DNA from 4 places in the Paenibacillus sp. 4624 genome. Region 1 is predicted to be linked to each of the others. Evidence: riboswitches for the same ligand, from Rfam matches in the RefSeq annotation. Region 1 holds a riboswitch; each other region holds the start of a gene.
What was found. Region 1 has a riboswitch for thiamine pyrophosphate ahead of thiM (hydroxyethylthiazole kinase). Riboswitches for the same ligand answer to the same signal wherever they lie in the genome.
Positions count from the first base shown of each region.

Region 2: linked by a shared signal. The riboswitch ahead of ABIE27_RS09065 (thiamine phosphate synthase) and the one ahead of thiM (hydroxyethylthiazole kinase) in region 1 are both predicted to bind thiamine pyrophosphate.
Region 3: linked by a shared signal. The riboswitch ahead of ABIE27_RS25375 (ABC transporter substrate-binding protein) and the one ahead of thiM (hydroxyethylthiazole kinase) in region 1 are both predicted to bind thiamine pyrophosphate.
Region 4: linked by a shared signal. The riboswitch ahead of ABIE27_RS28240 (hypothetical protein) and the one ahead of thiM (hydroxyethylthiazole kinase) in region 1 are both predicted to bind thiamine pyrophosphate.

Region 1 is NZ_JBNDJR010000006.1:3,442-8,600, forward strand. Features, by position in the region: gene thiE (thiamine phosphate synthase) at 84-749, opposite strand; gene thiD (bifunctional hydroxymethylpyrimidine kinase/phosphomethylpyrimidine kinase) at 749-1,561, opposite strand; gene thiM (hydroxyethylthiazole kinase) at 1,561-2,370, opposite strand; TPP riboswitch at 2,557-2,659, opposite strand; gene ABIE27_RS14925 (radical SAM/SPASM domain-containing protein) at 2,890-3,771, shown strand; gene ABIE27_RS14930 (S-layer homology domain-containing protein) at 4,018-5,159, shown strand, end outside.
Region 2 is NZ_JBNDJR010000003.1:313,412-318,570, forward strand. Features, by position in the region: gene ABIE27_RS09060 (ABC-F family ATP-binding cassette domain-containing protein) at 1-1,104, shown strand, start outside; TPP riboswitch at 1,144-1,253, shown strand; gene ABIE27_RS09065 (thiamine phosphate synthase) at 1,512-2,165, shown strand; gene thiO (glycine oxidase ThiO) at 2,223-3,491, shown strand; gene thiS (sulfur carrier protein ThiS) at 3,488-3,691, shown strand; gene ABIE27_RS09080 (thiazole synthase) at 3,775-4,542, shown strand; gene ABIE27_RS09085 (ThiF family adenylyltransferase) at 4,539-5,159, shown strand, end outside.
Region 3 is NZ_JBNDJR010000013.1:27,943-33,101, reverse strand. Features, by position in the region: gene ABIE27_RS25385 (ABC transporter permease) at 1-153, opposite strand, end outside; gene ABIE27_RS25380 (MTH1187 family thiamine-binding protein) at 153-443, opposite strand; gene ABIE27_RS25375 (ABC transporter substrate-binding protein) at 1,038-2,078, opposite strand; TPP riboswitch at 2,294-2,406, opposite strand; gene ABIE27_RS25370 (hypothetical protein) at 2,527-3,042, shown strand; gene ABIE27_RS25365 (hypothetical protein) at 3,097-3,276, opposite strand; gene serS (serine--tRNA ligase) at 3,990-5,159, shown strand, end outside.
Region 4 is NZ_JBNDJR010000018.1:62,243-67,401, reverse strand. Features, by position in the region: gene ABIE27_RS28250 (alpha/beta hydrolase) at 134-1,153, opposite strand; gene ABIE27_RS28245 (IclR family transcriptional regulator) at 1,577-2,320, shown strand; TPP riboswitch at 2,482-2,595, shown strand; gene ABIE27_RS28240 (hypothetical protein) at 2,592-2,918, shown strand; gene thiC (phosphomethylpyrimidine synthase ThiC) at 2,984-4,804, shown strand.

The DNA.
Region 1 (5,159 bases):
TGAATAGCGGTAGAGATGAAGAAGGATGTGACACCAAGTGGTTGCATCCTTCTTCATGAGTGGGGCTTGGGAGCATAGCACGGCTATGCCTGCTCCGTGCGGGTGATCGCAGCGAGCTGTGCAGTCGCTGCGTGCACATCGGCCGCGCCCGCGATGGCGGAGATGACGGCTATGCCGTCGGCTCCTGCCGCCATCACGGCGGCCGCGGTATCGGGCGTAATGCCGCCGATACCGACCACCGGAACTGCGATGCCTGCGGCGCGCAGTTCCGCAACCCCGGCGGGGCCCAGCACAGCGTGGGCATCCGCTTTGGAGCGCGTCGGGTACATGGGCCCGACGCCAAGATAGTCTGCGCCCGCCTGCACGGCATGGCGGGCTTCAAGGGCGGAGTGGGCGGATACGCCAAGCATCCGCCCTTCGCCGATGCGGGCGCGTACCAGCGCCGCGTCCGCATCCTCCTGGCCGACGTGCACACCGTCGGCCTCTACCGCCACAGCCAGCTCGACATCATCGTTCACGATGAACGGTATCCTGTGCTGGCTGCACACCTCACGAAGCCGCAGCGCAAGCGCTAAGCGGGCTTCGCCTGTCAGGGCACCAGTTCCCTTCTCGCGGAACTGGAACAGCGTGATGCCGCCAGTGATCGCCTGGCGGAGCACCTCCACCGGGTCACGCGTCGTATTGACGCTGCCCATCACCAAATACAACTGCAGCGCGCGGCGCACCGCTTCCGCATCCCATCTACGCATCAGCGTTCACCCCGCTGTCTGCGTTGGTACGCAAAGTGATTCGTCGGCCCGTGGCCAGTCCCGAATCCCAGCTCATCTTCAATGGCTGCCTGAATGAATGCTCGCGCGGTCGTAACGGCAGCCAGAATAGGGGAACCCTTTGCCAGTTCCGCCGTAATGGCAGCAGAGAACGTGCAGCCGGTTCCGTGTGTATGACGTGTCATTACACGAAGGTTCTCCAAATAATGAAAGGAATGCCCGTCATACAGGACATCGATAACCATACCGCTTCCCGGATCATGTCCTCCTTTAATCAAGGCATACGTTGAACCCATCTGTACCAATTGCTTTGCGGCTTCCTCACGCTCACTCAGGTTCCGAATCGACCTCCCAATAAGCAGTTCGGCTTCAGGGATGTTAGGTGTGATAAGCAAGGCAAGGGGGAGCAAATCCTGGGTGAGTGCTTGCACAGCCTCCTGCTGGAGCAGGGGTGCACCGCCCTTGGCAACCATCACGGGATCAATCACCAGATTAGACCAGCTGTGCTGCTGACATTTTGCCGCAACAAGACGAATAATCTCGGCACTATATAACATACCTGTCTTGACGGCACGCGGCTGAAAGTCGGCTCCCGTTGAATCAAGTTGCTGGACAATGCCATCGTAATCAATCGGAAAGACGCCTTGAACCCCTGTTGTGTTCTGCGCGGCGATTGCAGTAATAACCGTCATCCCGTATACACCAAGTTCTTGAAAGGTTTTGAGGTCTGCCTGAATTCCTGCACCGCCCCCGTTATCGGACCCGGCAATCGTTAACGCTTGAGCAATATTCATCACATACCTCCACGAGTCTGACGAATTTGTGCATGCTCGGAGAACAGCGAAGGTGTCATCTGCGCCAGTTGATTTAACAATTCAATCTGGAAGCTGCCCGGCCCCTGATGAGCCGTTCGTGCTGCAGCCTGTTCAGCGGTTACACCGTAGGTTGTAACAGCCTCGACCACACTGTTCAGCATATCGTTTCCCGGCTTGGCGATTGCAACAAAAGCACCAATCACCGAGCTTAGCAGACAGCCTGCACCGGTAACTTGGGTAAGTAATGCATGTCCGTTGCTTGTTAGGAAAGTATGATATCCGTCTGTAATAATATCGTACTGGCCTGTAATGACGACAATACAGTCAAGCTGCTGCGCTGCCCGCTCGGCAATGCCAATCCGGTCCCCCTCGCCAACCCCGGCATCCACACCTTTGATATTCCATGGTACACCAATGACATGGGCGACTTCGGCGACATTACCTCTTAATACCGTAAGACGAAGCTCACGAACCAGCATTTGTACCGTATCCGTACGATATGCTGTGGCTCCTGCACCAACAGGATCAAGGACAACAGGCACATGATGTGCATTAGCCGATTGTCCGGCTAAACGTATCGCTTGAACGACCTTTTCATCCAATGTGCCGATGTTCAGAACCACCGCTCCGGCCATGCGAGCGACGTCAGCGACTTCTTCATGGGCATAGGCCATAAACGGAGAGGCTCCAAGGGCAAGCAGACCATTTGCCGTAAAAGGAGCAACCACAAGGTTGGTAATATTATGAACCAAAGGATTGAGTGAACGTACACGTTCAAGATAAGACATCGTCATTTCCTCCTTGTTTCGAATTTTATTTTGATTGGCTAGTTTCTCGGTCATCAAGCAACCAGCACATAAGTAACCACATCGCCAAAATACAAAAAAAGCCCCGCCCATTTCCGGAGAAATGAGCAGAGCTATACGTTTTAACTGAAGTTGATCCCCATCAAGGATAGAGATCCCCCACTGCCACTAAAAGCCGCTCCACTTCCCTCCGCTGGTATAACCCAGATCAGGTTCAAAGGGTCCGAATCGTCGTATTCGTCTCAGCCGCAAGGCTCCCCCAGTGCAAATGTACAAGATATGCAGTTATGTACTCAGCATATATCCATCTTGACTTAATGTAAATAGGGCGGGGACTTAAGTCTTGAAATGGGGATAAAAAAATACACTGGACTTTGTTACTGATCCGCTGTTCTGATTTACCTTAGCTCGTTAAACCGATATAATGAGGATTGGCTCATATGGCCGTACTACGAATGAGGGCAGGACCGATGTTCCTCCCGGCAGAATGGGGACCCTGAGTTGAAAACGTTCAAGAAAGTATATATTGAAATTACGAGCATCTGTAATCTGGCATGCAGCTTTTGTCCACAAACGAAGCGAGCCAAAGGATTCATCGACCCTGAAGTCTTTAATAATATATTGGATCAGATCAAACCACACACAAAACATATTTACCTGCACGTCAAAGGGGAACCGTTGCTTCATCCCAAAATTGACCTGCTGCTGGATATGGCTCATGCCAAGGGATTTAAAGTAAACATTACGACCAACGGTACGCTACTGCCGAAGACACAGCATAAATTATTGGGTAAACCTGCACTGAGACAGATGAATTTCTCGTTGCACAGCTTTGACGGTCATGAAGGTTCTACCGATCGTGACGGATACTTGCATAACATCTTGTCTTTTGTTCGTGAAGCCGTGAAACATAACGTCATTGTCTCGTTCCGACTATGGAATCTGACGCAGGATAACTTCACCAATGCTCAGATGAATCGAAATCGGGAGACGCTTGAGGTGCTGGAGCAGGAATTCAATCTGGATTTTCGCATTGAAGAAAAGGTTGTTCCGGGCAGCGGCGTAAAAATTGCACCCAACGTATACCTGAATCAGGATCATGAATTCCAGTGGCCAAGTCTCGATGCACCTGAAGATGATGGAAAAGGGTTTTGCCATGCACTTCGCAGTCAGGCAGCTGTGCTGGTCGATGGAACCGTGGTTCCATGCTGTCTCGATGGAGAAGGTGTCATCAACCTTGGAAACATCCATGAAAAGAATTTTTCCGATATTGTGGATGGAGAGCGTGCGAACAATCTGGTATACGGTTTTTCCAAACGGGAAGCTGTAGAAGAACTTTGCCGCAAATGCGGATACCGCCAGCGTTTTGGAGCAGGAGCCTAAAATCATACGACAGATAACTCAAGTGTGTTATTCGGTAATATTCCGAGTAGCACATTTTTTTTATTATTAGGAAATAATAGGCAGCATTCGATTCATGATTTCAACTATTATGTAAAATGATAGTCTATTAATCTTGTTTTTATAAATTTACATGGTATTATTATCCTATTGATCATAAAGGGGGAGTAGTACTAAAGTTACATTTTTTGTGTTAATAACGGACGTTTAAGAGGAGTGTGTCGAGTTTTGAATTCAAAATGGAAAAAGTTTAATCGAAAGTTGTCAGTAGTACTCTCTACATCATTGATTGCCTCTATGTTTTCTATGCAATTGCTAGCCTCGGCGGAAGTGACCTCATCATCTGTAACGTCATTTAAGGATCTTGAACAATCGTATGCCAAAACAGAAATTACGAAGTTAATTGAAAAAGGCATTTTATCTGGATTTGCGGATGGAACATTTAAACCCTCAGATTCAGTAACACGTGCTCAATTGGCAAAGATTATGGTGGGTGCGCTTCAATTAAAGCCTGACTCTACTGTAGCTAGTTCCTTTAAAGATGTGGACCAATCCAAATGGTACGCTGGCTATGTATCTGCACTCGTTCAATCTGGTGTTGCCCAAGGAACCTCGAAGGATACGTTTTCTCCAGATAAAAAAGTTACGAGAGAGGAACTGGCTGTATTCTTCGTAAGAGCATTCGGCTGGGAAACAAAGAATGCACCAACTCAAACAACGAAACCACAGCTCGCTGATATGGATAAAGTATCAGATTGGGCGAAGGATTCTGTGTCACTCGCATATCAATCCGGATTTATTAAAGGTATTGTTCAGAAAGACGGAACAACAACGTTTAATCCAACGGGTGTAGCGGATCGACAAGCATTGGCAAGACTTGCTTATGAGTTTGTCATGAATAAGTCTACATATGAACAATTTATGATTCCTGCGAAGACAGAAGAAGGTACGGACAATTCCAACCCCACAAAACCAGAAACAACGAAGCCTTCTGAAAACAGCAATAAAGGTAACAGTAGCAACAATAGCTCTACCGGGGATAATGGAAACAATAACAACACAGGTGGAAATAATGGAGGAGGTCAACAAACTTCCAGCAAAAACCTCACTTCTCCAGGCACATACACTCTGGGTAACGTAACTGGTAATGTCACGATTGGTTCTCAAGGTGTAATTCTGAAAGACACTAAGATCAATGGTAACCTTCAAGTTCTCGAGTCTGTAGCTAATGGTGATGTTACACTTGATCACGTTACGGTTACAGGAACAACTAGCATTAAAGGTGGAGGACCTAACAGTATCCATGCACTGAACTCTGTTCTTGCGACTGTAATTGTAGATAAGGCAGATGGAAGTGTTCGTTTGGTTCT
Region 2 (5,159 bases), on a different contig from region 1:
TTAAATGCAATTGGCCTTGATCGGGATGTTGCTGCTCTTAGTGGTGGACAACGTACGAAAGTCCTGCTTGCGAAATTGTTATTGGAGAAACCCACTGCCCTATTATTGGATGAGCCGACAAACTATCTGGATGTAGAGCATATTGAGTGGCTAACAAGATATTTGAAAGACTACCCATATGCTTTTCTATTGATTTCCCATGATACAGAGTTCATGAATGAAGTGGTTAATGTCATCTATCATTTGGAATTTGCAAAACTGACGCGTTATGCGGCCAACTATGAAAAATTTCTTGAAATGGCAGATATGCAGAAAGCACAGCATATTGATGCCTACGAGAAGCAGCAGGAATACATCAAAAAGCAGGAAGATTTCATTCAACGCAACAAGGCTCGAGCTTCGACCTCTGGTCGAGCGAAAAGCCGGGAAAAACAACTTGGAAAGGTCGAGCGAATTGATCGGCCAGACGAAGCAGCAAAACCAACATTTAAGTTCAAGGATGCCCGCGCAAGCAGCAAAACCGTTTTTGAAGGCATTGATTTTGAGATCGGTTATACGTATCCATTACTCCCCAAGATGACCATGACGATTGAACGTGGCGAAAAGATCGCGATTGTGGGATGCAACGGTGTAGGTAAATCTACACTGCTCAAAACGATCCTGGGCAAAATAGCGCCAATAAGCGGAAAAACGTTTCTCGGAGATTATTTGGAGACAGCTTACTTTGAACAGGAAGTACGAGCTGGAAATATTACACCGATCGATGATGTGTGGAACGAGTTTTCACATTTGACACAGAACGAGGTGCGAGGACATCTTGCGCGTTGTGGGCTCAAAAATGAGCATATTACGCGTCCACTTAACATGCTTAGCGGTGGGGAGCAAGCCAAAGTCCGATTGTGCAAACTGTTGATGCGTGAAAGCAACTGGGTTTTGTTTGATGAGCCGACGAACCATCTGGATGTCACAGCAAAAGCTGAACTGCAGCGTGCGTTGAAAGAATATAAGGGAACCGTTTTACTTGTATCGCACGAACCTGATTTTTATGAAGGCTGGGTCACCAAAACATGGAATGTAGAAGAGTGGTCCGAAAAAGCACGATGACAAAAAAATCCGATTGTGGTAATATAGGCTACAACTTCATATGAACACTAGGGGGGCCGCACGATGCGGCTGAGATGGAAGAATGCGATTCTGGACCCTTTGCACCTGATCTGGATCATACCAGCGTAGGGAAGTGGCGCGTTTCAGCGAAAACGGTAGTAAATTGATTCCTAACGTAAAAATGGGATCTTATTACATCGTAATGACAAGCGTTTGAATATCGAATAAACAGTTATCGGTTTGACTAATTGAACTGTTTACCAGGTTTGTCACACGTTTGTTATTGAACTGAACCTTTTTATACGCAGCCACTCCCCTACGGGAGTGGCTTTTTTGATTACAAATTTGTCATTACAACTTCTCCAAGCTTGTAGCTGAAAGGAGCGAGAACAAGGTTGAATGCCAGGATGTCAGAGCAAGATCAAGAGCGTGAACAAGATTGCCCCTTATTTGAACTACATGTAATATCCACGAATAGAGGGGAAAAAGAAGTTATGTTGAAGGCAGCCAAGCAAATCTGGCCTTACGTGCATTACATTCATATCCGGGAAAAGCATCTTTCACTGTATGAACGATACAACTGGGCAAAGTTGATGGCAGAGTCTGGTATTCCATCTTCCCGCATTGTAATTAATGGCGCGAAACGGGCTGCACCTGGTGATATTTTTCAAGGGATACATTGGAGCCAAGACATGCTGGAAAGAGCAAAACTAACAGTAAAGCCGGAAAACAAGCATGATCTGCGGCTTCGATTGGGGATATCGGTGCATTCGTTGCACGAAGCGAAAATTGCCGAAGAGTATGGTGCAGATTACCTTTTTTTTGGGCATGTGTATGCAAGTGCAAGCAAACCTGATGTAGCAGCGAGAGGGTTAGATGCATTGGCGGAAGTATGCTCCAGTGTAAAGGTTCCTGTTATTGCAATCGGCGGGATTCAGCCGTGTAACATTCGGGCTGTCAGGTCTGCGGGAGCCGGGGGTGCTGCTGTGATCTCAAGTGTGTTGAAACATGCAAACCCTGGTTATGCTGCTGCGCTCCTTAAACAGGCTGTGGAAGCGTGATGTGATTTCTTTCCGATCAAGAGCTGGAAATAATGCCAAGCCGAGAAGATGTGAACGTTGTTCAAACAAGGAGATGACAAAATGGTACAGAGCGGACTGAGTCAACCTGAGAAAGTCATAGGTTCATCATATAATCATGCTAAGTTTAAGCTGCTGACCCCATCTGAAAATTCAACGAAGACCCCAGAAATCTGTCATGCAGAAACCATCATTGTGGGCGGTGGAGTCATAGGCTGTGCGATTGCTTTTGAACTGGCATCCAGAGGTCAGGAGGTACTTCTTGTTGAGCAGTCGGAGATTGCCAGCGGAGCTTCATGTGCAGCTGCCGGCATGCTGGCAGCAGAAAGCGAAGATTTTGCACATCCATTCATGGCAAAAGCCGCGCATGAAAGCAGGGAATTGTTGCATAAGCACAAAGAGCAAATATCCGCTATAACTGGTATGGATATTGGCTTAAGGCGTAGCGGATTTATCACACCCTTTCGATCATACAGTGATCTAAGTAAGTACAAGGATAGACGAAATACTACTTCGGGAGTGCAACAACTTTGGTGGGATCGAAGCACGGTGCAACGAGAAGCGCTATGGTTGAATCGGGATACGTACGGCGCTTATTACCGATCGCTCGAGAGCGAAGTGTTGCCCGTGTCATTGACGAGAGCTTATGCGAGGTCGGCTGAAATGATGGGTGCCCGCATTTTGGAAGGCGTTCAAAATGTTCGTCTGGTCGTAGATAACCATGGTGTTCGAGGGATTAAAACTGCTAAGGGAGAGGTGTGTTGCAAACATATCATCATAGCTGCTGGCCTACAAGGGGAGCAACTCATGCATCAAGTGGGGGTCGCTTTGCCTTCAAGTCCGGTGAAAGGTGAAATTATGGCCGTTCGGTTTCCTATAGATCAGGCTGGAGGCAGACCCGATCGCACGGTATATGCAGAAGATGTCTATATTGTTCCGAAAGCCAACGGAGAGGTGTGGATCGGCGCAACCAGTTTGCCAGGAAGAAAAGATCACAGCGTATCGGCTAATAGTGTGCAACGATTACTTGGAGCGGCAAGTTATTGGATTCCGGGAATCAAAGAAGCAGACTTTGTGCGGGCATGGGCAGGTATAAGACCTTCCACCCCTGATGGGCTACCGTATATAGGGAAATACGAGCAAATACCTGGCTTGTACACAGCGTATGGTCATTTTCGTAATGGAATATTGCTTAGTGCAATCACAGGTCGCTGGATTGCAGACCTATTAGAGGGGAAACGTGCGGAAGAGATCGGGATTGAAGCATTGTCGCCCGAACGATCGAACAGAAAGGGAGTGATGTTGTGAACATTATCGTGAACGGCCAAAAGATGGAGGTTGACGACGGGTTAAATCGTGTTGACAAATTACTGCATTCATTCAACTTGCAAGTGAAAACGGTGGTAGTTGAGTTGAATCGTAATATTTTGACCAAAGATCACCATGAAACAACAACGCTAAGAGAAGGAGATCGGATAGAGATTGTTCATTTTGTCGGAGGGGGCTGAGCAAAGTAATTCGTAGACGTGGCTGAATCTTGTTGATTTGGTAGTTGGTATTGGGAAGTTGTTAAAACCTAGGAGGTTAGAAGATGTTGACAATTGGTAAATACTCTTTTGAATCAAGGTTGTTGCTTGGAACAGGAAAGTTCAGCGATATGGAAGTACAGAGTCAGGCCGTGGAAGCTTCAGGTACGGAAGTGCTTACCTTTGCTGTACGCCGTCTGAATCTGGAGGATACAGGCGCGCAGCACTTTCTGGATACGCTGGATCTGAGCAAATACACGCTGCTGCCTAATACGGCAGGAGCTTCGACTGCGGAAGAAGCGGTGAGAATCGCTGAGCTTGCGCGAGCTTCGGGGCTTTGTGATATGATAAAAGTCGAAGTCATCGGAGACGGAGTAACGTTACTGCCTGACCCACTTGAAACGTACAAGGCTTGCAGCATTTTGCTCGAAAAAGGATTTACCGTGTTGCCCTATATTTCGGACGACGTTATTTTAGCTAAACGGCTTCAATTGCTTGGTGTACATGCAGTCATGCCTGGAGCTTCGCCAATTGGAGCGGGTAGAGGAATCATAAACCCTTATAATCTTGAAATCATCATAGAGCAAGCGGCAGTGCCTGTTATTGTAGATGCAGGTTTACGCTCCCCCAAAGATGCCGCTTATGCCATGGAACTTGGGGCTGACGGTGTATTGCTTAACACAGCTGTATCTGGATCAGCTGATCCGGTTGTCATGGCAAAAGCGATGCGCCTCGGGGTTGAAGCAGGCAGGCTGGCGTATACGGCAGGCTTAATTCCAGTGAAACGTTATGCGGCAGCAAGCAGTCCGGTGGAAGGAATGGTTCATACATGACAGATCAGTTACATCATGCGGAGCAGAGTAGTCGTTACTCCAGACAGGAACGATATGCTCCGCTCGGCAAAGAAGGTCAAGCGAGGCTAAAAGACAGCAAAGTTTTAATTATTGGAGCTGGGGCACTTGGAACAGGTATTGCAGAAACGTTAGTGCGTTCCGGTGTTGGGCAAATTACCATTGTAGACCGGGACTATGTGGAATGGAGTAACCTCCAGCGGCAACAACTTTATGTTGAACAGGATGCGATTGAACGCATGCCAAAAGCGATGGCGGCTGTCAAACGTTTAACAGCAATTAATTCAACCGTTCGCATCGAGGCCAAAGTGATGGATGTGCGAGTGGATGAACTCGAAGAACTAGTTGGGCATACCGATTTAATCATGGATGCAACGGATAATTTTGATACAAGATTACTAATTAATGATATGGCACAGAAGCACAACATTCCCTGGATCTACGGAGGATGTGTGGGCAGCTATGGTATTACGTTTACATTTCTTCCTGGTGACACACCTTGTTTAAACTGCCTCTTGGGAGAAGTGCCGCTTGGTGGGGATACTTGTGATACGTCTGGCATCATTCCTCAAGCGGTGCAGATGGTGACGGCCAATCAG
Region 3 (5,159 bases), on a different contig from region 1:
GTCAGCCTGGGAAGCTGCTTCGCGAGCAATATCGGACGGCGCAGGCAACATCCATTTCTCAATGTGGAATAGGGAGACGGCCCCTTGCCAAATCGCAATAAAGAGAATAACCGCCACGAGGGGCGGCCATACACTTTTGAAATAGGTAGACATTAGCGATATTTCTCCGTTAGTGTATCCATGCTGAATCCGTCCGGGCTATGTGCGATTTTGATTTGGGAGATGATGCTTGGACTGCCTGCTTCTACAAGCACCTCGTGCATTTTGCGGACAACCTCCAGCAGTTCATCCAGTTCGCCTTCCATGGTGGTATCCAGTGCGTTAACCTGATATTTTAGGCCGGATTGCTGAATGACTTCAATGGCGCGGTCTACGTAAGGATAGGAGCTCTCGCCGTGTGGTGTTTTGGGAATAACCTGTATGCTGAGTAATGTACTTGCCATGAGAGATCCATGCTCCTTTCGGGTGTGGGTGGATAAGTTGATACGCCATTGCACACGTTACCACTTTGATTGCAGTCCCCTCTTTAGATCGCTGTTATCCCCGAATTTTTAAGTCCATCTTATAAAAATTTTTCAATGTTTACACGGACACTTCGATGACAGAATAACCTTTCAATCGCTGTTATCCCCAGATTTTTTTGATTCCCTTTTTCAAAGGGGAAGATCCGGTGATAAAGGCGAAGCGTATGCTTCCGATGCTAGCTTTCTTTCAGAAAGCTTTTAGCTCCGCTTTTTCAGGTTTTTTCTGTCCCCTCCGTTTTTGTGTAAATAAATAGTTTAATTATCAAGACGAGTAAATTCGGGGATGCGGGCGACTGCTTCGCTTCTGTAGAGGGGTTCTGCCCTCTCCGATTCTTGTGTACAAAAAGTTAACTTATCCATTGAATTGTGGGAAGAAAATTCAGGAGAAAGCGTGCTTCTGGGGTAGCTTTCCATTGAAAACCTTATGAGTGATTGCTTCGCTCCAATTTTTTCCTGCCCTCTTCTTTCAAAACGTGTAAATAACAAATTTCATGGTTACATTTAGATTTAATATTACTGAGGTAAAAATTCGTTGGTGTAGGCTTTCGTTACATCGATCTCTTTATCCAGCAGTTTCTTGCTGAACATCCAGTCGGTGTAGTTCTTCCATACCTCTTCCTTTTGTTCACCCCAGCGTGGTGCATCATCTTTGTATTTCGGGCTGAGCCACTTTTGGCTTGCGATTACTAATTCTTTGTCCAGATCGGGAACAGCTTTGAGCAAAATGTTCGCTGCTTCTTCAGGGTGATCTATCGCATATTGATATCCTTCAGAAGTGGCCTTTAGGAAAGCTTTCACCAGTTCAGGGTCTTTCTGAATCGTCTGTTCATTGGTCACAAGTACAGGGGTGTAATAGTCCAGCGCTTTGGCATAATCTTTTACATATAACATGTCAATCGGTTCTCCGCGTAATTCCGCCTCAATTCCCGTCCAGGCATAGAAAATCCAGGCAAAGTCGATGTCCCGTTTCACAGCTGTGAAGAAGTCGGCATCGCCCATGTTAATCTTTTTGACTTTGGATACGTCAGCACCTTCGCCCTCCATAATGGATTGCATCACCGCTTCTTCTACCGGGGAACCCCAGCCGCCATAAGTTTTACCTTCAAAGTCTTTAGGTGATTTGATCTTGCGATCTACTGGAGCGGCAAAACCAGAAGTATTATGCTGAATAACTGCGGCAATCGACACAAGTGGAACGTCCTGCGTACGTGCCTGAGTGACACTTTCCTGATAACTGACGCCAAACGGTACCTCACCCGAGGCAACCATCGTATCTGCACCACCGGCTCCTGGCTGTACAATCTCCACATTTAAACCTGCTGCTTTATAAAAACCTTGGTCCACCGCTGCATACAGACCGGTATGATTCGTATTTGGAGTCCAGTCGAGCACAACCTTCACATCTTTCAGTGCAGTGCTGCTCTCCTCATTGGTTTGCGCCGAACCAGTCGCACCTTGCTGCTCTGCTGGAGCGGCTTCTTTGCCACCACATGCAGCCACGGTAACTAGTAGCACACACATGAGCAACATTCCCATCGTTTTACGCCAATTCATCGTGATTCTCTCCTTCGTTATGTCCGGCCGGATGGCACGGGGTACTCCTTGGCTTCATATCCAATCCTTTTGCATAAATCGACAGATTTATACTCGCGGGTTATCCGAATAACGTCATTTTTCTGTTTCTGCTTGTCAAAAGAAAACAAAAAAAGCGCCCCGTAATCCGGGACGCGTGCAGGCGTGAGAGAGTGGCATTCAGCTTATAGCTGTGCCGTTCCAATATACTCCGATTCCTACGCTGGCATGATCCAGATCAGGTCTAAGGGTTAGTATCTTGATGGGATACACTCTCAGCCGGCCAATTCCGACTCCCCTGGGAAACTATGAAGTTACGGGCATTACTAGATGTAATTATAGGCCAGGGACAGGATTGTGTCTACATGAGTTGGACTAAAAAAGTTTTCACAAAATGTTCACTTATGTGAGGGGAGCCCGATTGTCTATAATGATCCAAGTTACAGAAAGGATGAGTATATTGCCAGTTAGCAAGAAAGAACAAGTTGTTTTTGGACTTATGATGTGTACAGGAATGGTCGTAGTAATGATGACCTTCAATCTATGGCATACAGGCATGCTAGGTCAGATGTCCGTCATGCAGCTATTTCTCCAATTTGTGCTTTGTTTTGTTATTGCCTTTTTTGTGGAATCGTTTATCGTGGGGCCGATAGCGAGAAAAATTACATTTTCCTTCTCATTTGCGAGGTCGAGTAAAATCAAAGGTGTAGTTACGATGTCCTTTTTCATGGTGATCGGCATGGTTTTGCTTATGTCTTTATATGGCATCATTACTGCCTATACTGCAGGTCAGCTAGAAGGAGATTCCGTAATCAACGCTTATCTTCATACGATTGTACGTAACTTCGGTCTGGCATTGCCGTATCAGTTGATTGTATTAGGGCCGCTAGTGCGTTATGTATTTGGCAAGTTGTTCAAGGGACCAGCAGCCGTTGTGTCGGTTTAAATCATCGTATCGCAGTCCATTATGACAAAAGTATTTCCTGGGCAATCCTATGATTTAAGAAGTTCTACCGTAAGCGATCCAAAATAAAATACCAATAATCACAGCAGCAATAATGATCGTGGTGAAAACTCCACTCAACCATGTGCCTCGCTGAGCTTGGCGGGCAAGTTCATCTGCTCTTTGTTTGGCGGCTTCGCCTTGGGGTGTATTCAGTTGGTTGGGTTCCATATTCATGAAGCAACCCCTCCCTTCAATATACTGATTTTACCATAGTGCGTTCTGTTTACTGAGACACTGTAAATCTTGATAAATGATTACTCGACTAATTGTTTAATCGAGGCTAAAGCCATCACGATGCTAATCGCAAGAAGGAGAACACCTCTAAATTTAATACTGACGATGTCCGATTGAAGTAAATCGCCTTTATTACGATTGAATGGCCAAGAATTCGGTATGAGCAGGGCCCTGGTTCCAAAGACGAACCCGAATATGCTAATGAGCAGAAAGATGATGAAGTAAAACATGCAATCACTCCTTGTTGTCTTAGAAGTTATTTCAATTTTACTTGATCCAGCTTTGGAAAGATACGTAAGAGGGAACTGTAACGGCTTAGAGTTTGGACAAACGTGATAAAAAAGGAAGCTTCATTTTTTATTAAAATTGGGCATCTAGCAGTTGCAATGTTGTTCCGTCTTCGTATATACTGAGAAACACAATTACAGATCGGATCATGCCGTTGAAGAGAATCCAACTCGGAGGCGTTTTCGCCAGGGAGCGAATTAAAACTTTCCCAAGTTAACCGGAACCGCCCGTTATCGCGGACCAAGAGGCTGAATCAGGAGATTTGAACCGATTCGGCAAGTTGGGTGGCACCGCGAGCAGAGCGCTCCTCGTCCCAAGGGATGAGGGCGCTCTTTGTATTTTTTTAGCCAAAGGAGACGGTGACCATGTTAGACATGAAGTGGGTTCGGGCACATGCAGAAGAGGTACAGGCGGCGGCAGACGGGAAGAAGATTAAGGTTGATATTGCTGTGTTACTACAGCGGGATGACGAGCGTAAATTGCTTTTGCAACAAACGGAAGAAGCGCGTCGTCTGCGCAATACGCTGTCGGCTGAGATCGGGAAGCTAATGCAGTCGGGTGAGCGTGAGCAAGCAGAGAAGATGCGGGCACAGGTAAAACAATTGAATGAACAGCTGGAGCAAGAGGAAGCAAAGCTGGCATCAGTGCAGGAGGAAGTGACCAGACTACAATGGCTGGTACCCAATATTGTGTCGCCAGATACACCTGTGGGCTTGTCGGATGAAGATAATGTAGAGCTAAGGCGAGTTGGGGAGCTACCTGTGTTTGACTACCAGTTCAGAGATCATGTCGAGCTGGGGGAGATGCACGAACTGATCGACATTCCACGCGGCGTGAAAATCGGTGGAACGCGAAGCTATGTATTGAAGGGAGCAGGTTTGCTGTTACACCGGGCGGTACAGCAACTTGCACTGGACCTGTTGCTGAAGCAGGGATTCACCCCGCTGGAGGTTCCGCTCATGGTCAGGGAGGGTACTTTGGTGAACACCGGATTTTTCCCGACAGGCCGGGATCAGGTGTATGAGTTGCAAGGAGAGAACAAATGGCTGGTTGGCACATCGGAAGTACCGCTGGTTTCGTATTACGCAGATGAAGTAATTGATGTGAAAGAACCCGTGAAGCTGGCCGCAGTATCGACGTGTTTCCGCAGTGAAGTAGGCTCGGGAGGACGGGATGTACGAGGCTTGTACCGTGTACATCAATTTGCCAAAGTAGAGCAGGTCATCCTGTGTGCGCCGGATGCGGCTGAATCGGAACGGATGCTGCAGGAAATTACGGGACATGCGGAGGAATTGCTGCAACAGCTTGAATTGCCTTATCGTGTAGTGGCGGTATGTACGGGTGATATGTCGCAGAAAACGTACAAACAGTATGACATCGAAACATGGATGCCAAGCCGCGAAGCATATGGCGAAACTCATTCGTCGTCGAATTTGCATGATTTTCAGGCTCGCCGTTCGAACATTCGCTGCCGTGATGAAGACGACAAGTTGGTCTACTGCCACACGCTCAACAATACAGCCGTAGCTTCGCCG
Region 4 (5,159 bases), on a different contig from region 1:
GCTCTAAACACATCGAATGCTGTATACCATTTTGATTGGTGAAACGGAAAATTTCTGAATCGCTCGTGATCTTTGCTTGTTGATCTGCCAGTTAACAAGATAACATAACAGGGTTACGGGCTAAATTAACTTATTACTGTTGATTTTGTTGTACTTCCTCACTGATTGTCTTCGTCACGTGACTAAGGAAAGTCGAAACGCGGCGTAGATATTCCTTCGGGTGCTCACGAAAGATCAGTTCATGATGCGCGCCTTGCACAATCCATTCTTCTGAATAAGGATTCGTCTGATTGGCGGCAAGCTGTTCAGCAATCGGGTAAGGGGCCTTCTCATCTTCTGTGCCGTGAATAAAGAAGATCGGGAACGGATAGTCCTTTTTCTTCACTTCCTGATAGGGTATTTGTTGTAGGCCGGTACCGTTCAAGACCGGGAAGAGCAACTTCATAATCTCCAGCGTTGGTTGACGCGGCAAATTAATCTGATTATGAATGTTGTGGTACAACGTATCCGGCTCCAGCAGGAAGGTGCTGTCCAGAATCATAGCATCCACTTCTTTGGTCAGCAGTCCAGTTTGCAGAGCTGTCCCTGCGCCCATGGAAAATCCCCAGACAACCAGTTCCTGCGCACCGCGCTGTTTTGCAAACTGAATGGCTCCCAGCAATTGCTGAGACTCGGCTTTACCGCCAGTAGCTACCGCCCGGTTCACCTGAGAGGCAAAGCCGTAATCGAACATGACCACATTAAACCCGAGCTGGTGCGCGTAATGGGCAAGGTCATACATAGGCACCCAGGTTTCCTCACGATTCGCCCCATAGCCGTGGCTGAAGATGATCGTTTTACCTGTATCGGTATTCGCAGGGATATACCAGCCTTGCATCGTTCGGCTGCCGTCGGCTGCAGGGAATGTAATATTCTCATATTTCATGTTTTTGGCCTGCATCGGGTTTGAAAATACCGGTGCGACCGTAGGGTTGGAGAGTACCCATGCAATATAACCGTGTAAGGCAATAAAACAAAACAACAGAAAAAATACAACGGAGAGCAGCAACGCTACGACAATATGTTTGAACCGAATCAGCCTCGGTGACAACGAAGAGGGCAGATCGGACACTTTGGTATGCAGCGGGGCTTCACTCTGGGATGTCGAATACATGCACGCCCCTCCTTTGAGTTTCGGTTGAGGATAAATATGGATAAGATCATAACAGTGTGAAAATAGCATATAGGTGCTTTTTAGCACGTATTCATGACGATGACATTCTGATGCTAAAGTCATGCTTTTGTTCTTTTATCTGAATTGGTTCCCTGTCTTTATCGTATGTCCCGATATAGTCAAAGTCAATTGATTGGAGGCATTTGTTACGCAATTGTTATATAGTGCTTAAGATGTAGAGGTAACAATTCCATAGTGTGTAAATTACAGGAGATTACGATAGGCAAAATGGATATCCTTGTTCTTTTCTTTGTTTGCAAATCATCTTCAAAACGCTTCTTTCTGGTTTACAGATGAGACCGTTTCTCATATAATTTATGTAACCAAGTTTCATGTGATGAAACATGAGGAGGGCATCATGCCATGGAAGACCGCAAGTTAACCGTCCGGGCTGTAGAACGGGCGCTGGATATATTATTATGTTTTACCACGCGCAGTGATCTTGGACTCACCGAAATTGCCAGCCAGATCGGTTTGCACAAAAGTACGGTGCATCGATTGATGGCTACACTGGAGGATCGGGGGTTCGTGATACGTGATGCAGCAACCGAAAAGTATCGGCTGGGTATTCGGATCTGGGAGCTGTCAGCGCATATGTCACGTAGTGATGATCCTGCAATTTTGCTTTTACCTGCAATGGAGAGACTGCGCGATCGTTTGGGCGAGACGGTAAGTCTTTATCTTCGTGACGGCGGTGAGCGGATTCGGATTCAGGCCGTGCAGAGTGATCAGGCGATTCGGCGGGTCGCGCCTGTAGGTGTCAGACTGCCGCTTTCCGTAGGCGCTTCCAGCAAAGTGTTAATGGCATTTGCCGCAGATGAGGATCGGGAGGAACTGATGAATGGGCCGGAATGGCCTGTATTCATCGATCCGGCCGTGTATCTGGCACAGATGGAAGACATTCGTGTGAGCGGATATGCAACGAGTTATGAGGAGCGCGAGCCGGGAGCTGCCGCTGTGTCCGTGCCAATTATGGATCGCAGAGGCAACATTGCAGCAGCACTTTCCGTGTCTGGACCTGTTAGCAGGCTCTCGCAAGAGACACTACATGAGTACGCACCTGTGTTGAAAGAAGCAGCGGTGCAAATGGGATTGATGTTGCCATAGGGGCGGGCTCTTGCTTGAAGTTTTGCTCAAAAGGAATTTTCTCTCTGGAATATTAAGGTTGTATTTATGTCCAGATTACGCTACTCTGTAATGGACGACCCGGCGGGGTCGGTTGAATGTTATTTTTCAAGTTGAACAGCGGCTTGATCGCCGCAATACGTTTACGTTACTGGGGGAGTCCGAATTGTCCGGACTGAGACGGGATCGCATGAGATTCCGGACCCTTTGCACCTGATCTGGATCATACCAGCGTAGGGAAGTAATCGGCCACATGACCACAAACACCACAGTCGTTAACCCGGGATCAATGCTGTATGGCAGAAGATGCCCTTGTTGCGTGTATGGTGATGGACATCAGTCGGTTCCTTCGGAACCGGCTTTTTTATTTACAGCGGCAAGCAGAGATTCATGTGTTGTGTTTCACCATGGCAGTGACAGCATAACAATTGCGGCATACATGCCTGGATTTCTAGGTGATGTGATCGCGGTTCTCTCGTTGACTGTACATAAAAGTTGTCTCTTGGATCATTTTGGCTGCTTGTGCAGGGTCATTCCTGCTGTGCTTCTGTGCTCTGCATTTATCCAGACAGGTGTGTAAGTCAAAGCTGTCATAATGTTGGACGACATGGGCTAAAGAAGATCACAGAGGAGGAAACAGGAGACATGAATACAAGCAACCAAACGGGACAAGAGATAGGAATTGAGGAAATAGTTCGCGATGGTCATCCGGTGGAAAAGAAAACCGGAGCGGCTGGAGGGGTTCAACCCTTCCCGGGCAGCCGCAAAGTCTACATTCAGGGCTCACGACCGGACATTGCTGTACCGGAGCGTGAAATTGCCCTTCATGATACCCATACTCCCCAAGGGGTGGAGCATAATGAGCCGCTGCGTGTCTACGATACGAGCGGCCCGATGACCGATCCCGAATTCCAGATGGATATTCGTAAAGGATTACCTGCGCTCCGAAATCACTGGATCATGGAGCGCGGTGACGTAGAAGAATATAAGGGGCGAGCGGTTAAACCGGAGGATAACGGATTGAAGCCTGGAGGGCGAAGAGCCGGGGCAGAGGAGTATCCGGGATTCCGCGGGCAACCGTTACGTGCCCAGGCTGGGCGGTGTGTCACGCAGATGCATTATGCGCGGCAGGGTGTGATTACGCCAGAGATGGAGTACGCCGCTATTCGTGAAGGCGTAGAGCCTGAATTCGTGCGGCAGGAACTGGCGAGTGGCCGGGCGATTCTTCCATCCAACATCAATCACCCGGAGAGTGAGCCGATGCTGATTGGTCGTCATTTTCACGTGAAGATCAACGCTAATATCGGCAATTCCGCCGTATCTTCCTCCATTGAGGAAGAGGTGGAGAAGATGACCTGGGCTGTGCGCTGGGGATCGGATACAGTGATGGATCTCTCTACAGGCAAAGACATTCATACGACACGGGAATGGATCATCCGTAACTCCCCAGTGCCGATTGGTACGGTACCGCTCTATCAGGCGCTGGAGAAGGTGAATGGCGAGGCGGAGGCACTCACTTGGGAGTTGTACCGAGATACGCTGATTGAACAGGCGGAGCAGGGTGTGGACTATTTTACGATTCATGCAGGTGTGTTGCTCCGATATATTCCGATGACAGCGAAACGGATGACGGGCATTGTGTCTAGAGGCGGGTCAATTATGGCGGCGTGGTGCCTGGCACATCATCAGGAGAACTTTTTGTATACCCATTTTGAAGAAATCTGTGAAATTATGAAAAGGTATGACGTAGCATTCTCGCTTGGGGATGGACTGCGTCCAGGCAGCATCTACGACGCCAATGACGAGGCACAGATGGCAGAGCTGGCAACGCTCGGGGAATTAACACAGATCGCGTGGAAGCATGATGTACAGGTGATGATTGAAGGGCCGGGGCATGTACCGATGCACAAGATCAAGGAGAATGTGGATTTGCAGATGGAAATCTGCCAGGAAGCACCGTTTTATACCCTCGGGCCGCTGACTACAGACATTGCACCCGGATACGATCATATTACGTCTGCCATTGGTGCGGCGATGATTGGCTGGTTTGGTACGTCTATGCTCTGCTATGTTACACCGAAGGAGCATCTGGGGCTTCCGAACAAGGATGATGTGCGTGAAGGGGTTATTGCTTATAAAATAGCCGCCCATGCCGCCGATCTAGCCAAAGGCCACCCGCGCGCCCAGCGCCGGGATGATGCGCTGTCGAAGGCACGCTTTGAGTTCCGCTGGAGAGATCAGTTTAACTTGTCCCTGGACCCGGAACGGGCGCTGTCCTACCACGATGAGACGCTGCCCGCAGAAGGGGCGAAGGAGGCACATTTCTGTTCCATGTGCGGACCGAAGTTCTGCAGTATGCGCATCACGCAGGACATCCGTGCCTTTGCCGCTGATCGCGGCCTGAACGACGAGGAAGCGGTTGCCGCCGGGATGCAGGCGAAGGCTGAGGAGTACCGGGCGAGGTAATACTAGGGCGTGTCTTTAAACCACTGAAGTGAATCTTTTACCGGCCTTTTGCCCTTTATTGCGTCAGTTTCCCTTGACGTGCCCTGGCACGCCTGTGGGGAACTTCGTAGCTTGGAACGGATGTTTGGCAAAATAGGCTTCCTTCAGCGTTTTCAGACACGCCCTAATCAATTTTGTTCCATATACGAAACAAGATACCAGCGATTACAAATAATAGACCGTCGGACAATCTTAAATTACCTGCATGCAGGATAGCGGAACAACTCATACCTAATATGAACAGGATAAGAATATAAAGAAATTTCATAATATTAATTACCTCGTATCTTTATATTAAGGTGTCAGGTGGTTCCCC